Regions from separate parts of the Nocardioides sp. GCM10027114 genome, predicted to be linked through region 2. Evidence: predicted binding sites of a transcription regulator. Region 2 holds the regulator's gene; the other holds the start of a gene.
The links. Region 2 encodes HrcA, which represses chaperone genes, less so after heat shock. Its sites were predicted from a motif close to TTGGCACTCGNNNNNNNCGAGTGCCAA; they were not measured.
Positions count from the first base shown of each region.

Region 1: groES (co-chaperone GroES) is a predicted target of HrcA. The motif match lies at 3,049-3,075, and genes of this name have one in related genera.

Region 1 covers NZ_JBHSSS010000012.1:21,668-29,339, forward strand. The annotation lists gene ACFP2E_RS06735 (ATP-binding protein) at 1-1,535, shown strand, start outside; gene ACFP2E_RS06740 (hypothetical protein) at 1,673-2,365, shown strand; gene ACFP2E_RS06745 (GNAT family N-acetyltransferase) at 2,456-2,968, shown strand; gene groES (co-chaperone GroES) at 3,229-3,522, shown strand; gene groL (chaperonin GroEL) at 3,654-5,282, shown strand; gene ACFP2E_RS06760 (hypothetical protein) at 5,341-6,603, opposite strand; gene ACFP2E_RS06765 (SigE family RNA polymerase sigma factor) at 6,588-7,142, opposite strand; gene ACFP2E_RS06770 (GNAT family N-acetyltransferase) at 7,333-7,672, shown strand, end outside.
Region 2 covers NZ_JBHSSS010000019.1:127,501-135,172, forward strand. The annotation lists gene ACFP2E_RS08910 (DUF3097 domain-containing protein) at 1-601, opposite strand, end outside; gene ACFP2E_RS08915 (hypothetical protein) at 755-1,036, opposite strand; gene ACFP2E_RS08920 (hypothetical protein) at 1,143-1,367, opposite strand; gene ACFP2E_RS08925 (MBL fold metallo-hydrolase) at 1,421-2,287, opposite strand; gene hrcA (heat-inducible transcriptional repressor HrcA) at 2,387-3,415, shown strand; gene dnaJ (molecular chaperone DnaJ) at 3,492-4,667, shown strand; gene ACFP2E_RS08940 (16S rRNA (uracil(1498)-N(3))-methyltransferase) at 4,681-5,421, shown strand; gene ACFP2E_RS08945 (Gmad2 immunoglobulin-like domain-containing protein) at 5,455-6,558, opposite strand; gene ACFP2E_RS08950 (SigE family RNA polymerase sigma factor) at 6,555-7,112, opposite strand; gene ACFP2E_RS08955 (histidine triad nucleotide-binding protein) at 7,271-7,615, shown strand; gene ACFP2E_RS08960 (hypothetical protein) at 7,643-7,672, opposite strand, start outside.

The sequences.
Region 1 (7,672 bases), on a different contig from region 2:
AGCGCGCCTCGGCGGTGAGCCCCGGCTGGGGCCAGGGCAGTCGGCAGCTGCCGGTCGTGTCCGAGATCTGCCGCAGGCTCGAGGGCATCCCGCTGGCGATGGAGCTCGTCGCCGCCCGGTGCCGGCTGCTCGACCCGGCGTCGTTGCTCGACCGGCTCGACACCGCCCTGCTCGCGGGCGGGCGGGACCACCCCGCGCGGCAGAGGACCATGCGCGCGACCCTCGACTGGAGCTACGACCTGCTCCTCCGGGACGAGCAGAAGCTGCTGCGGATCCTCTCCGTCTTCCGGGGAGGCTTCCGGCTCGACGACGTCGAGCAGGTCGTGGACCTCCTCGGCGGCCTCGGCGACCCCGGCGACGCAGACGTCCTCTGCGTGCTCGAGGCGCTGGTCGAGCAGTCGCTGGTGGTCAACGTCGAGGCGCCCGGCCCGCGACGCCACCGGCTCCTCGAGCCCGTGGCGCAGTACGCCCGCGACCGCCTCGAGGAGGCGGGCGAGGACCGCGAGACGGCGTCGGCCCACGCCCGCCACTTCCTCGCTCTCGCCGAGGAGGCGGCGCCGCACTACCGCGACGGCGACCAGGTCGCGGCCCTGGGCCGCATCGACCTCGAGCACCCCAACCTCACCGCTGCGGCCGAGCACTGCCTCGCCACCGGCGACGTCGAGACGGCGGCGCGGCTGGCCTGGGCGCTGTGGCTCTACTGGTGGCTGCGCGGCCACCACGCCCACGGCCGGCGGATCAGCGAGGCGGCGATGGCGCAGGGGCCGCCCGAGGAGGTGCGGGCGCGGGCGGCGCTCGCCGCGGCCACCATGAGCTTCGCGATGGACGACCTCCCGGCGGCCCGCCACTGGTGGGCAGACGCCACCGCGCACACCGGCGACGACCTCGAGGCGGCCGTCAACGCGGTCGCCGGGACCGGGGCCGCTGCGCTCGCGGCCGGCGAGCTCGCCGAGGCCCGCGACTGCTTCGAGCGCGCCATCCCGCTCGGCGAGGCCGCGGGCGAGGTGGGGGACTGGACCCTCGCGCTCGCCCGCATCTGGCTCGGCACCGTCGACCTGCTCGAGGGCGACGCCGACTCCGCGGTCGGCCACCTCGAGCAGGGCCTCGCCTCGGCCCGGCGGCGCGGCGACCGGCTGACGGCGTACATCGCCCTCTACAACCTCTCGCAGCTCGAGCTCGGCCGGCAGCAGCACGAGCACGCCCGGCGCCACCTCGACGAGGGCATGCGGCTCTCGCTCGAGACCGGGGACCAGGCCAACCTCGCCTACTTCCTCGACGCGATGGCGGTGCTGGAGGCTGCCGAGGGCACCCACGCCCGGGTGCCGATCCTGCTCGGTGCCGCGCAGGGCATCCGCGAGGTCGTCGGCACGGCGGGCTACGGCTACTACCACCCGGACCCCGCCGCCATCGCCGCCGCGGCCGAGGAGGCCCGGGGCCACCTCGGCGAGGACCGGTACGACGACGCCCTCGACCACGGCCGTGGCCTCGCGCCCGAGGCTGCGGTCGCGCTGGCGGCCGGCGCCGCAGCGGTCTGAGGCCGGCTTCTCCGGAGCCGCACGCCGGCCGCACACCAGTCGCACACCTCGCACTGTCCGTGGTGGGCCGGGTCCCGGGGCCCGAGGGTTGGGTCGCGGCGACGTACGCCGCAGTCCCGACCCCAGGAGATGACCCCGTGAGCACCACCCTCGACCAGACCGGCGACCAGACCGGCGGCCGCACCGGCACCCCGCACCGCCATGGCCGCGGCTGGGCCCTGGCCGGTGTCGGCGCCGGCGTCGCCGGCATCCTCTCGATCGTCGGCAGCAGCCTGACCGACGCGGTCTACGCCTCCGACGTGCAGGGGGACCCCGAGGCGATCGCCGACCGGCTCGCCGAGCAGGTCCCGCAGATCCTGCTCTTCCACGTCTCCACCATGCTGTCCTGCGCCCTGATGGTCGTCTTCGCCGCCGGCCTGCACCGCCAGCTCCGGCACCGCGTGGGCGGCGACAGCCTGCTGCCCGGCATCGCGGCCGGCGGCCTCGGCCTGGTGGCCGTCGCCCAGCTGATGGGGGCGGGCCTGACCACCGAGTTCGCGTTCGCCTTCGCCGCCGGCGACTACGCCTTCGTGCCGGAGACGATGGCCTTCTTCGGCCACTGGGTCGGCACCGTGCCGTGGATCTGGGGCGGGGCGGGCCTGACCGCGCTGGCCCTCGCACACGCCTCGTTCCGGCAGGGTGCCTACCCGCGCTGGATCGGCTGGACCAGCCTGGTGCTCGGTGGCCTGTCCGCGCTGTTCCTCGTCAGCCCCATGCAGTACATGGCCGGCATGACCGGGCCGCTCTGGCTGACCGCGGTCGCTATCGGCCTCAGCCGCCGCGGCCGCTGAGACGGCCCGGTCCCCACCCCTGATCCACCGCGGCGCGGCAGTCCTCCTCAGCCGCGCCGCGGTGAGCCACTCCTCCCGAAAGGCCTCGAGATGCCCGCCTCCACGTCGACCTGGCTGCCCGCCGACTTCGTGCACCCCACCCGGGTGCCGGTCGCCTTCGGCCACCACCTCCGACCGATCCGCGCCGACGACGTCGACCTCGACATGGTCGCCGTCATGGGGTCGCGCGAGCGGCTCTGGAGCATCTACGGACAGGCGTGGGGGTGGCCGCCCGCCCACATGACCCACGAGCAGGACCGCGAGGACCTGCAGCACCACGCCGACGACATGGCCGTGAACGCCTCCTTCAACTACGCGCTCTTCGACGCCGACGAGACCGCCCTGCTGGGCTGCGTCTACATCGACCCCACCGACCGGCCCGGCGCCGACGCCGACATCTCCTGGTGGGTGGTCGACGAGTGCGTCGGCACCGACCTCGAGGCGGCCCTCGCCGAGCTGGTGCCGCGCTGGGTCGCCGAGGAGTGGCCGCTCGAGGCCCCCCGGTACGTCGGGCGCGACCTGACCTGGGAGGAGTGGCTGGCGCTGCCCCAGGTCGGGTCCTGAGACAGGGGTCCGGGGCGGGGGCCCGGGGCCGGCCGGACGGGGCGTGCAGCGGCGCCCCGTCTGGGCCGGTGGGAGTCTCTCTGGCACTCGATCAGGGGGAGTGCTAACGTCTGATCTGGCACTCTCGCCCTGAGGGTGCCAGCGCTTGCGACGACGTACGACACCCGCGACGGCGTACCTCACCGCAGGCCCCTACGTCGGGGGGCGACCCGCCGGGGAGCCCCCGCACCTACGTCAGATCGAAAGTGGAGGTCGACACAGTGTCGGTCAACATCAAGCCCCTCGAGGACCGGATCGTCGTCAAGCCGCTCGACGCCGAGCAGACCACGGCCTCGGGCCTGGTCATCCCGGACACCGCCAAGGAGAAGCCCCAGGAGGGCGAGGTCCTGGCCATCGGTCCGGGTCGGATCGACGACAACGGCAACCGCGTGCCGCTCGACGTGGCCGTGGGCGACAAGGTCATCTACAGCAAGTACGGCGGCACCGAGGTCAAGTACGCCGGTGAGGAGTACCTCATCCTCTCTGCCCGCGACGTCCTGGCCGTCGTCTCCTGACGCACCTGGCATCCCGGCTGGCAGCGTTGCCGCCGCTCGACGACCGCTCCGCTCCACAGGTCGACTTCGCGGCGGCGCCTTGCCAGCCGGGCGCCAGGCACGTCAGGTCTTTTGTCTCTAAGGAGTAAGCAGTGCCCAAGATCCTGGAGTTCGACGAGAACGCCCGCCGGGCGCTCGAGCGGGGCGTCGACGCCCTCGCCGACACCGTCAAGGTGACGCTCGGCCCCAAGGGCCGCTACGTCGTGCTGGACAAGAAGTGGGGCGCGCCGACCATCACCAACGACGGCGTGACCGTCGCTCGTGAGGTCGAGCTCGACGACCCGTTCGAGAACCTCGGCGCCCAGCTGACCAAGGAGGTCGCCACCAAGACGAACGACGTCGCGGGTGACGGCACCACCACGGCCACCGTGCTCGCCCAGGCGATGGTCCACGAGGGCCTGCGCGCCGTCGCGGCCGGCGCCAACCCGATGGGCCTCAAGCGGGGCATGGACGCCGCGGCCGAGGCCGTCGGCGACGCGCTGCGCGAGGCGGCCCGCGAGATCGAGACCAAGTCCGACATGGCCTCGGTCGCCACGATCTCGAGCCGTGACAGCCACATCGGCGAGCTGCTCGCCGAGTCCTTCGACAAGGTCGGCAAGGACGGCGTGATCACGGTCGAGGAGTCCAACACCATGGGCACCGAGCTCGAGTTCACCGAGGGCATGCAGTTCGACAAGGGCTACATCTCGGCGTACTTCGTGACCGACCCGGAGCGCATGGAGGCCGTCCTCGACGACCCGTACATCCTGCTCCACCAGGGCAAGATCTCGGCGATCGCCGACATGCTGCCGCTGCTCGAGAAGGTCATGGCCGCGGGCAAGCCGCTGTTCATCCTCGCCGAGGACGTCGAGGGCGAGGCGCTCTCGACCCTGGTCGTCAACAAGATCCGCGGCACCTTCAACGCCGTCGCGGTGAAGTCGCCGGCCTTCGGTGACCGCCGCAAGGCGATGATGCAGGACATCGCGACCCTCACCGGCGGCCAGGTCGTGGCCCCCGAGGTCGGGCTCAAGCTCGACCAGGTCGGCCTCGAGGTGCTGGGCCAGGCCCGCCGCGTCGTGGTCACCAAGGACAACACCACGATCGTCGACGGTGCCGGCGAGGCGAAGGACGTCGAGGCCCGCGTCAACCAGATCAAGGCCGAGATCGAGTCCACCGACTCCGACTGGGACCGCGAGAAGCTCCAGGAGCGCCTCGCGAAGCTGGCCGGCGGCGTGTGCGTCATCAAGGTCGGCGCCGCCACCGAGGTGGAGCTCAAGGAGAAGAAGCACCGCATCGAGGACGCCGTCTCCGCGACGCGCGCCGCGATCGAGGAGGGCATCGTCGCCGGCGGTGGCTCCGCGATCATCCACGCGGTCTCCGTGCTCGACGACGACCTCGGCCTCACCGGTGACGAGGCCGTCGGTGCCCGCATCGTCCGGAAGGCCGCCGACCAGCCGCTGCGCTGGATCGCGGAGAACGGCGGCGAGAACGGCCACGTCGTGGTCGCCAAGGTCCGCGACGCGGGCGCCGGCACCGGCTACAACGCCGCCACCGGCGAGTACGGCGACCTGATCGCCCAGGGCGTCATCGACCCGGTCAAGGTGACCCGCTCCGCGCTGGTCAACGCCACCTCGATCGCGGGCATGCTGCTCACGACCGAGACCCTGGTCGTCGACAAGCCCGAGGAGGAGGAGGCCGCGGCCGGCGCCGGTCACGGCCACGGTCACGGCCACGGCCACTGATCCACCCCTTCCACATCGACCCGTCGTCAACTGACGACGGGTCGATGTGATTTCCGGGTCACTCGAGTGTGGCGATGACCTGGGCGGCGCCGCGCCGGCCGTTGGTGGCCTCGGTCCAGGTCAGGACCGAGTGGTCGGGCAGCCACGTCCACGAGTAGTTGGACCTCGAGTCGGCGAGCTCGAGCAGCTCGCCGCGCTCGAAGTGCCAGAGGTAGGTCGTCCCATCGGGGTCGTCGATCGAGCCGTAGGCGGTGACCACGACCCCGTCGGCCGACGCCGTCCCGGCCTCGACGCCGTGACCACGGACCGTGACGACGGGGTCGCCCTCGAGGTCGACGACCTGGACCCGGTCGTCACGGACGGGGGTGCGACCGCCGTTGGTGGTGCCGCAGTACTGGCCCAGCACGAGGTGCTCGCCGGCCACCTGCAGCGAGAGCTGGTTGCACCGGTCGCCCGACTGCGGGTCGAAGGTGCGCTCCTCACCCGTGACCAGGTCGCGGATCGTGACCTGGTCGTTGGGGTCGTTGGTGACCTTCGTCCAGACGAGGAGGTCGCCCTGGGCCACCAGCTCGCCCACGTTCAGGCCCTCGTCGCGAGGCTCGTCGCCGGGGTTGAGCGAGCGCGACCACAGCCGCCCTCCGTAGGACCCGTCGTCCTCCACGAAGTAGACGCGGTCGTCGGCGCCGAGCTGGGCCTGGCTGACCTCCATCGCGCTCATGCCGAGCGGCAGCGGATCCGACCACGTGACCGCGTCGCGGTCGAAGACGATCACCGCAGCCTCCCGGCCGACGCTGCCGTAGAAGACGATCCGGTGGTCCTCGATCAGCAGGGGGCGCTCGAGGTCGTTGCGCGGCGTGCCCGGCAGCCACGAGACCGCGCCGCTGCGGGGCTGGAGCAGCCCCCAACGGACCAGGTTGCGGATGCCGTGCGGGCCGTCCTTGATGAGCGCCATGCCATCGGGGGTGACGCCGGAGAGGTACTGCCCGTTGGCGCGGTTGAGGTTGTCGTTGGTCCACGTGGCCAGCTGCGTCCAGTCGCGCCCGGCCCTGCCGGGCACGGCGTCGTCGGGGGAGACCACCGGGCCGACCGGCTCGAGCCGCTGCTCGGCGGGGTCGATCCGGCCGAGGCCGGCGCCCGACGCGAGCACGGAGACCGTCGTGGCGACGGCCACCGCGGCCGCGCAGACGGAGACGGCGACGGTGCGGCGGCGGCGGCGTACGCGCGCCCGGCCGAGCCGCACCACCTCGACGACGTCGGAGGCGACCTCGCTGGTCGGCTGTGCTGCGGCCTCGCGCAGCAGGCTGCTCAGGTCGTGACCCACGGCAGGCTCCTCTCGTCGCGTGGGATGGAGTCGACGAGCTCGTCGCGCGCCGCCTTCTCGAAGATGGACCGCAGCCCGGCCAGTGCCCGTGAGGTGGTGCTCTTGACGGTGCCCTCCGAGCAGCCCATCGCCACGGCGGTCTGGTGGACGTCGAGGTCGTCGAAGAAGCGCAGCACCACGCAGGCGCGCTGCCGCTCGGGGAGCTGCGCCAGCGCGCGCATCAGGGCGTCACGGTCGGCCAGGTGGTGCGTCGGGTCCTCGTGCGCGCCCGCACCCTCCGGGTGCTCGGACACCGGCACCTCGGTGCTCGACCGCCGTCGGCGGGAGTCGAGGAACGCGCTGACCACCGCCTTGCGGGCGTAGGCGAGCTCGGCACCCTGGCGCGACAGGCGTGGCCAGGCGACGTAGACCCGCACGAGTCCCTCCTGCACGTGGTCGGCGGCGCGGTCCCAGTCGCCGCACATCAGGTAGGCCGTGCGGCGCAACCGGTCGTGAGAGGCGGCAGCGAACTGCGTGAACGACTCCTCGTCACGCCTCATGTGTCCCCCCACGGGGTCCCCGAGTCCTCATGCTCCATCGACGCACCGAAGCGTCGATCGGTTGCCTCCCGGTCGCAAGTTTTCACCTGCGAAACACGGGCGACCCGGCCGCGCAACGCCCACGGTGCACGCTCCTTCCACGGAGAACGCGAAGTGCGGCGAGAGTGGGGGACCCGACATGCTGTGGCGAGTGAGGACGGCGCTGCCGGACCGGCCGGGCGCCCTGGCGGCGCTGGCGAAGGAGTGCGGCGACGCGGGCGTGAACATCCTGGGACTGCAGATCTTCCCGGGCATCGAGACGGTCACCGACGAGCTGGTGCTGCAGTCGCCGGAGGGCTGGGGGCCGGCCGAGATCGCCGAGCTGCTGGGGCGGTCCGGCGGCCGGTCCGTCAGCGCGGCGCCGTGCACCGAGGCGGCGCTGACGGATCAGCCCACCCGCTACGTGCAGGCGGCACGCGAGGTCCTGGCCCAGCCGGCCTCCTTCCCGGAGGTCGTCGCCCGGCTCTTCGACGCGGAGGCGGACCCGGCCG
Region 2 (7,672 bases):
CGATGAGCACGTGGGGACCGATCGCGGACTTCGCGATCTCCTGCGCGATCCGGCTCTCCTTCGAGCCCGGGACGAGGTGGTCGACCAGCACGCCGACCCGCCGACCGGCGCCGGGCCGGAAGTCGCGCAGGTGCTCGGCGAGGTCGTCGACGCCGCCGAGGTACTCGACGACGACCCCCTCGATCCGCAGGTCGTCGCCCCACACCTTCTCGACGAGCTCGGCGTCGTGGCGGCCCTCGACGTAGATCCGGCTCTGCCGGGCGACCCGCGCCCTGGCGCCGTGGACCGCGACGGAGCCGGATGCGGTGCGGGTCGGCTTCGCCGGCGCCGGTCGGTTGACGGGGGCCGTCAGGATGACGGGCCGGCCCTCGAGCAGGAAGCCCGCCCCGAGCGGGAAGGTCCGCCGCCGGTTGCGGCGGTCCTCGAGCGTGACGGTGTGCAGGTCCCGGTCGACCGCGACGATCTCCCCGCACCAGTCGGTGGTCACCTCCTCGACCACCGCCCCCAGCTCGGCGGGCGCCTCCACGGCGCGGCCCCGCTTGGGGGCCTTCCAGTCGGTGGCCAGGACGTCGGAGCCGTAGCGGTCGCGCGGGGAAGTCACCCGCCCAACGCTAGGCGCTCGTCCCGCGCGTCCCGGCGACCACGCGCCGTACTCCCACGAAGTGGCGCACATGGCCCCGCGAGGTGGCGCACTCGGTCCTGTACGCACGGCCACCCGCGCCACCTCGGCGGGCCAACCGTGCCACCTCGCGGGTCAGTGGCGGGGCGGGGTGTCCTGGCTGATGCCGGTGGGGTAGCCGCCGCCGTGCAGAGTGCGATGGGTGTGGTACGACGCGGGGACGTCGGTCCGGGCCGGGGACTTGTGCCAGCCGGCCCACTCGGCCGCCGAGACGACGCCGACGACGGCGACCGACACGATCACGGACGTGACGAGCGACAGCTCCACCACACCGTGCAGGACGGCGGCGACGACGGCCATCGCCAGCAGCGTCAGCCCGAGGTGAAGGACGGCGTGGACACGACGTGACACGGCCATGAGGAACCCCCGATCTCCCGGCAAGGGGCCGCGGCAGGCCCCTGCTCCACGGGAAGTATGCCCGGACCTGCAAGGTCCTACTCCTCCCGGAGCGGGAGGGCGTGCGTCAGTCCTCGAGGTCCTCGTCGTCCCACTGCTCGGCGGGCTTGCCGCCGTCGAGCAGGTCGAGGTCGTCGACCTCGGCGTCCTCCTCGTCGAGGTCCCGGGCGAGCGGGTTGTCCTCGGTCGGCTGCAGGTCCTCGGGGAGCTGGTCGTCGCTGATGTCGCCGGGCTCGGGGTTGTCGCTGCGCTCGGCGTTCTCGGTGTCCTCGGGGCTGTCCGGGTTGCTCATGTCCGGACGGTACCCACCCGCGGGCCGCTCCACCCGTCGGATCGGGGCGGCCGTCAGATCAGCGGCAGCCGCTTCTGGCTGCGGGGCAGGTGCTCGTAGCCGCGGCGGACGGCCTCGGCGAGACCACCTGCCGGGAACGGCCACTCGGCGGCGTCGAGCGCCTCGGCGACCGGCACCCCGCGGCCGGCCAGGTCCCGGACGGTCTCGGCGACGATGCCGATCTCGTTGCGCTGCTGCTCGACGAAGTCGCGGTCCACCGGTGCGCCGTGCCCCGGCACCACCACGCTGCCGGAGGTGAGCAGCCCGAGGGCGATGTCGAGGCTCAGGGGCCACTCCAGCGGCCAGGAGTCGTCGCCGTACGACGGGGGAGCGGACTCCTCGACGAGGTCGCCGGCGAGCAGCACGTCGGCGTCCGGCACCCGCACGACCAGGTCGCCCCCCGTGTGGCCGCGGCCGGGGTGGACCAGCTCGACCGCGCGGTCGCCGAGGTCGAGCACCCGGGCGGAGGAGAACGTCCGGTCCGGCAGGGCCAGCCGGGTCGCGGCGACCTCGGCGGCGTGCGGCTCGGCGGGGTCCTCGGCCAGCCGGCGCTGCACCTCCGGGCCCCACTGCTCGAGCTCCACCGCGGCGGTCTCGTGGGCGTGCACCGGCACCGCGCCGTACGCCGTGAGCACGGCGTCGTTGCCGAACGCGTGGTCGTAGTGCCAGTGGGTGTTGACGACGGCCACCACCTCGCCGGCCCCGAGCCGGCGCACGCCCTCGAGCATCGACCGCGCCGCGGCCGTCGAGCCGAGGGTGTCGACCAGCAGCACGCCGCGCCCGCCGCCGACCGCGGTGACGTTGACGTCGCACCACTCGTGGCGGGCGACCCAGACCCGGTCGGCGACCTCGGTGAACCGGCTCACGGAAGCATCGCCCATGCGCAGGAGACTAGTAGGATTGGCACTCAGTCGAGACGAGTGCCAGCCTTGGGGTGGGCCGGCCGGCCCAGTGACAGGCCCGACAGGAGGTGGGGAGAAGTGCACGAGGACCGCAAGCTCGCCGTCCTCCGCGCGATCGTCGAGGACTACGTCGCCACCGAGGAGCCCGTCGGCTCCAAGGCGCTCGTCGAGCGCCACGGACTCGGCGTCTCCCCGGCCACGGTTCGCAACGACATGGCCGCGCTGGAGGAGGAGGGCTTCATCATGCAGCCCCACACCAGCGCCGGCCGGGTGCCGACCGACAAGGGCTACCGGCTGTTCGTCGACCGGCTGACCACCCTGAAGCCGATGAGCACCGCCGAGAAGCGGGCCATCGCCACCATCCTCGACGGCGCCGTCGACCTCGACGACGTGGTCCAGCGGTCGGTGCGCCTGCTCTCGCAGCTGACCCGCCAGGTGGCTGTGGTGCAGTACCCCACGCTGTCGCGCTCCACGGTGCGTCACATCGAGATGGTCGCGCTGACCCCGACCCGGTTGCTCGTCGTGTTGATCCTCAGCACCGGCCGCGTCGAGCAGCGCCTCGTCGAGCTCGACCACGAGGTCACCGACGCCGAGCTGGGCGACCTGCGCACCCGGATCAACCAGGCTGCGACCGGGTCGACCATCGCCGAGGCCACCAAGGCGCTGGTGCGGCTCGTCTCCGAGCCGACCGATCCGCAGGCGCCGCCGACGACCACCGACCGGGTCGTCGCCACCCTCGTCGAGTCGATGTCCGACCACCGCTCCGACGAGCGCATCGCGGTCGGTGGCGCGGCCAACCTCGCCCGCTTCGGCGAGAGCTTCGACACCGCGGTCCGGCCGCTGCTCGAGGCGCTGGAGGAGCACGTCGTGCTGCTCAAGCTGCTCGGTGAGGCGCACGCCGGCGGTGCGGTGACCGTGCGCATCGGCCACGAGGGCCCCTACCAGGAGCTCGCTGCCACGAGTGTCATCGCCACCGGCTACGGGCCGGGTGACCAGGCGCTCGCCACACTGGGGATCGTGGGTCCGACCCGCATGGACTACCCCGGCTCGATGGCCGCGGTGCGCGCCGTGGCCCGCTACGTCTCCCGGATCCTCGACGAGGCGTGAGCGCCAGCACCACCCTGCCCCGCACCGCCGCCGCACCCCACCGCCGTACCGAGAACGACCGACTGAAGGACCACACGTGAGTCAGGACCTCTACGACCTCTTGGGCGTCTCCCGCGACGCGGACGCCGACGCCATCAAGAAGGCCTACCGGAAACTGGCCCGCCAGCTGCACCCCGACGTCAACCCGGACCCGGAGACGCAGGAGAAGTTCAAGGAGGTCTCCCGCGCCTACGAGGTGCTCTCCGACCCGCAGAAGCGGGCGGCGTACGACCGGGGCGGCGACCCGTTCGGGGGCACCGGTGGCTTCGGCCAGGGCGCCGGGTTCTCCTTCACCGACATCATGGACGCCTTCTTCGGCGGTGCGACCCCGGGCGGCGCGACCGGCGGCCGCGGCCCGCGGCCCCGCGTCCGCCGCGGCCAGGACGCCCTGATCCGGGTCGAGGTCGACCTGGCCGAGGCGGCGTTCGGCGCGACCCGCGAGATCAAGGTCGACACCGCGGTCGTCTGCGGCACCTGCTCCGGCGAGGGCGCCGCGCCCGGCACCGAGCCGGTCACCTGCGAGACCTGCCGCGGTGCCGGCGAGGTCGCGCAGGTGCAGCGCTCCTTCCTCGGCGAGATCCGCACGCTGCGCCCCTGTGCGGCCTGCCGCGGCTTCGGCACGATCATCCCCGAGCCGTGCCGCGAGTGCTCCGGCGACGGCCGTGTCCGGTCCCGCCGCACGCTGACCGTCAAGATCCCCGCGGGCGTCGACACCGGCACCCGCGTCCAGCTCACCGGCCAGGGCGAGGTCGGCCCCGGCGGCGGCCCCGCCGGCGACCTGTACGTCGAGATCTCGGTCGCGCCCCACGAGACCTTCACCCGCCACGGCAACGACCTGCACTGCACCGTGACGGTCCCGATGACCGCGGCCGCGCTCGGCACCACCCTGACGCTGCCCACCCTCGAGGCGGACGCCGAGAGCGGCGCCGACTCCGGCGTGGAGACCGAGTTCGAGCTCGAGATCCGGCCCGGCACGCAGTCCGGCACCGAGCAGGTGCTGCGCGGCCGGGGCGTCCCCGGGCTGCGGGGCGGCCGCGGCGACCTCGTCGTCACCGTGGTCGTGGAGACCCCGAGCCGGCTCGACGCGCGGCAGGAGGAGCTGCTCCGGGAGCTCGCCGGCCTGCGTGACGAGCAGCAGCCGTCCGGTCAGGTGCGGCCGAGCGGCGCGAAGTCGGTGTTCGGCCGGCTCCGCGACGCCTTCAACGCCCACTGAGCGGGGCGCGCGGATGTCGCTCCCGGTCCACCTGGTGCCGTCGCTGGACCGCGTCCGCGTCGGCTCCGCCGTCACCGTCGAGGGCGACGAGGCGCACCACGCCGTGGCCGTACGCCGGCTGCGCATCGGCGAACCGGTGGTGCTGACCGACGGCGCCGGGACCCTGGCGACCGGCGAGGTCGCCGAGACGGGGAAGCGGCTGCTGGTCGTCACGGTGACCGCCGTCGACACCCCGCCCGAGCCCGACCCCGCCGTGACCGTCGTCCAGGCGCTGCCGAAGGGCGACCGAGGGGAGCTCGCGGTGGAGGTCCTGACCGAGATCGGCGTGGCGACCGTCGTGCCGTGGGCCGCCTCCCGCAGCGTCGCCGTCTGGAAGGGCGAGCGGGCCACCAAGTCGCTGGCCAAGTGGCGCAGCACCGCCCGGGAGGCCGCCAAGCAGGCCCGGCGGGCGTGGTTCCCCGAGGTGGCCCCGCTGGCCACCACCGCCGACGTCGTCGAAGTCCTCGGTCACGCGGACGTCGCGGTGGTGCTCCACGAGGAGGCCACCGACCCGCTCTCCGCCGTCGAGCTGCCCGAGTCCGGACGGCTGGCGGTCGTCGTGGGACCCGAGGGCGGCCTCACCGAGGACGAGGTGCTGGCGTTCGCGGCCGCGGGCGCCCGCCCGGTCCGGCTCGGCACCGAGGTGCTCCGGACCTCCACGGCCGGCGTGGCCGCGGTCGCGGCGCTGCTCGCCCGCACCCCGCGCTGGCGGTGAGCCGGGCGGGGTGCGGACTGGCCTGAGGGGTCCTCAGCCGATGACGATCGTCCGGGTGTCGGTGTGGGGGCCGGTGCCCTCGGTCCCGCCGGACGGGTCGTCCGTGGAGGCGGTCAGGAGGTACTCGCCGGCCGGGATGCCCGACAGGTCGAGGGTGTCCTCGAACGGGAACAGCTGCTCGCCCATCCAGCCCTCGGCGGTGATCGGCATCTCGAGGACGGTCTCGGTCGCGCCGAGCGGCTGCAGCCGGACCACGACGTTGGCCTCGAACGAGTTGGCGACACCGGAGACGGTCAGCGTGTCGCCGCTCACCTGCTCGCCCTCGGTCGGCGAGGTGAGGGAGACCAGCGCCAGGGTCTCGAGGATCGGCGTGTTGGCCAGCGGCTCGTTGACCGCCTCGCCGAGGATGTTGGTGATCCGGCCCTTGTCGCTGAGGAACTGCACGCCGACCCGGCCCTGGCCCAGCGCGGCCTGCGCGGTGTACACGACCTGCTGCACCGCGATCCGTGCCTCCTCCTCGGTCATCCCCGCCGGCCGCTCCTCCGGGGCCCCGGCGACGGTGACGGTGATGATGTCGGCGCCGTCGAACTCCACCTCGGAGACGGTCGAGCCCGCGGGCCACAGCGAGCGGTAGTCGGGGTCGAGGGCCTGGCCTTCGACGCTCGCCCGGGTGGCGGCGAGGATCGGGTCGGTGCCGGCGGCGCCCATCTGGAACTCCCGGTAGAGCCGGACGCCGGCCGGCGTGTCACCGGCGAGGTAGACCGGGACCACGGTGCCGGATCCCGGGTCGCCGGTCTCGGTGGGCTCCGGGTCGGGTGTGGGGGAGTCGTCGCGGCGGTCCGGGCCCTGGCTGGTGCGCTCGGCCGGTCCCGGGTCGTCGTCGGCGGTGTTGGTGAAGACGCCACCCGCGAAGGCGATGGCGGTGAGGACGGCGGCCGTCGCGACGACGGCGCCGCCGGAGGCGAGGAGCCAGGGGCGCTTGGTGGACATGAGGGTCACCTTCGTTCGGTTGCGGATGGTGTCGAGCGCGTCACTGGGCTCGACGTCGGACACGGCGTCGGACAGCAGCCGGGACAGCTCGTCGTCGAGCCGGTCGTCGTGCTGGTCGAAGCGCTCGTCGGGGTCGTGAGGGCTCATGACCGGTCCTCCAGGTAGTCGCTGAGGAGCTCGCGCAGCGCGGCCGCGCCCCGGGACGCGTGGCTCTTCACCGCTCCGCGGCTGATGCCGAGGGCGTCGGCGATGTCGGCCTCGGAGAGGTCGAGGTAGTAGCGCAGCGCCATCACCTCGCGCTGCCGCTCGGGCAGCGACCGCATCGCGTCGAGCACCGCCTCGCGCCGGGCCGAGGCCAGCGCCGACTCGTCGGCCCCGGGCTCGTCGCGGCGGACCGACTCGCGGGCGGTGAAGCGGTCGACGACGACCCGGTGCCGCAGGGCGGAGCGGGAGCGGTTCACCACGGTCTGGCGCAGGTAGGCCAGCGCCCTGTCGGGGTCGCGCAGCTTGCGCCAGTGGCCGTGGACGGCGACGAAGGAGTCCTGGACGACCTCCTCGGCGGTCCCGAGGTCGCGGACGAGCAGGACCGAGAGCCGGACGAGCTGCCGCCAGTGGGCGGCGTACAGCTGCTCGAGCGCGGTGTCGGCGTCCCAGCCGCCGGTCTCGCGGGGCGTCACCACCGCTGACCGAGGGGCCGACATCGCATGGGTCATCACGCTAGTGGCACGCGCGGCCGTGCCCCGAGGTTTACACCGGCGCGCCTCCGACTGCGCCCGGTTCCCGCCCGGTCCGGACGCCGTCCGGAGCGGTCTGGAAGCGGTCTGGGAGCGGTCTGGGAGCGGTCTGGGAGCATGGCGCCATGAGCGACGCGGACTGCCTGTTCTGCAAGATCGTCGAGGGGGCGATCCCCGCCGACGTCGTGGTCGAGACCGACGAGGCGCTGGCGTTCCGGGACATCAACCCGCAGGCGCCCACGCACGTGCTCGTGATCCCGAGGAGCCACCACGCGAACGCCGCCGAGCTGGCCGCCGCCGCGCCCACGACGCTGGCCCACCTCGTCGACGTCGCCGCGCGCGTGGCCGAGGGGGACGGGATCGACGACTACCGGCTGGTCCTCAACACCGGTCCGGGCGTGGGCCAGACGGTCTTCCACGTGCACCTGCACGTGATGGGCGGTCGCGCGATGACCTGGCCACCAGGCTGACCCAGGGGGCCCCGGGATGATCGGGGGTCAGCCCGGGCCCACCATGCGTCGCAGCAC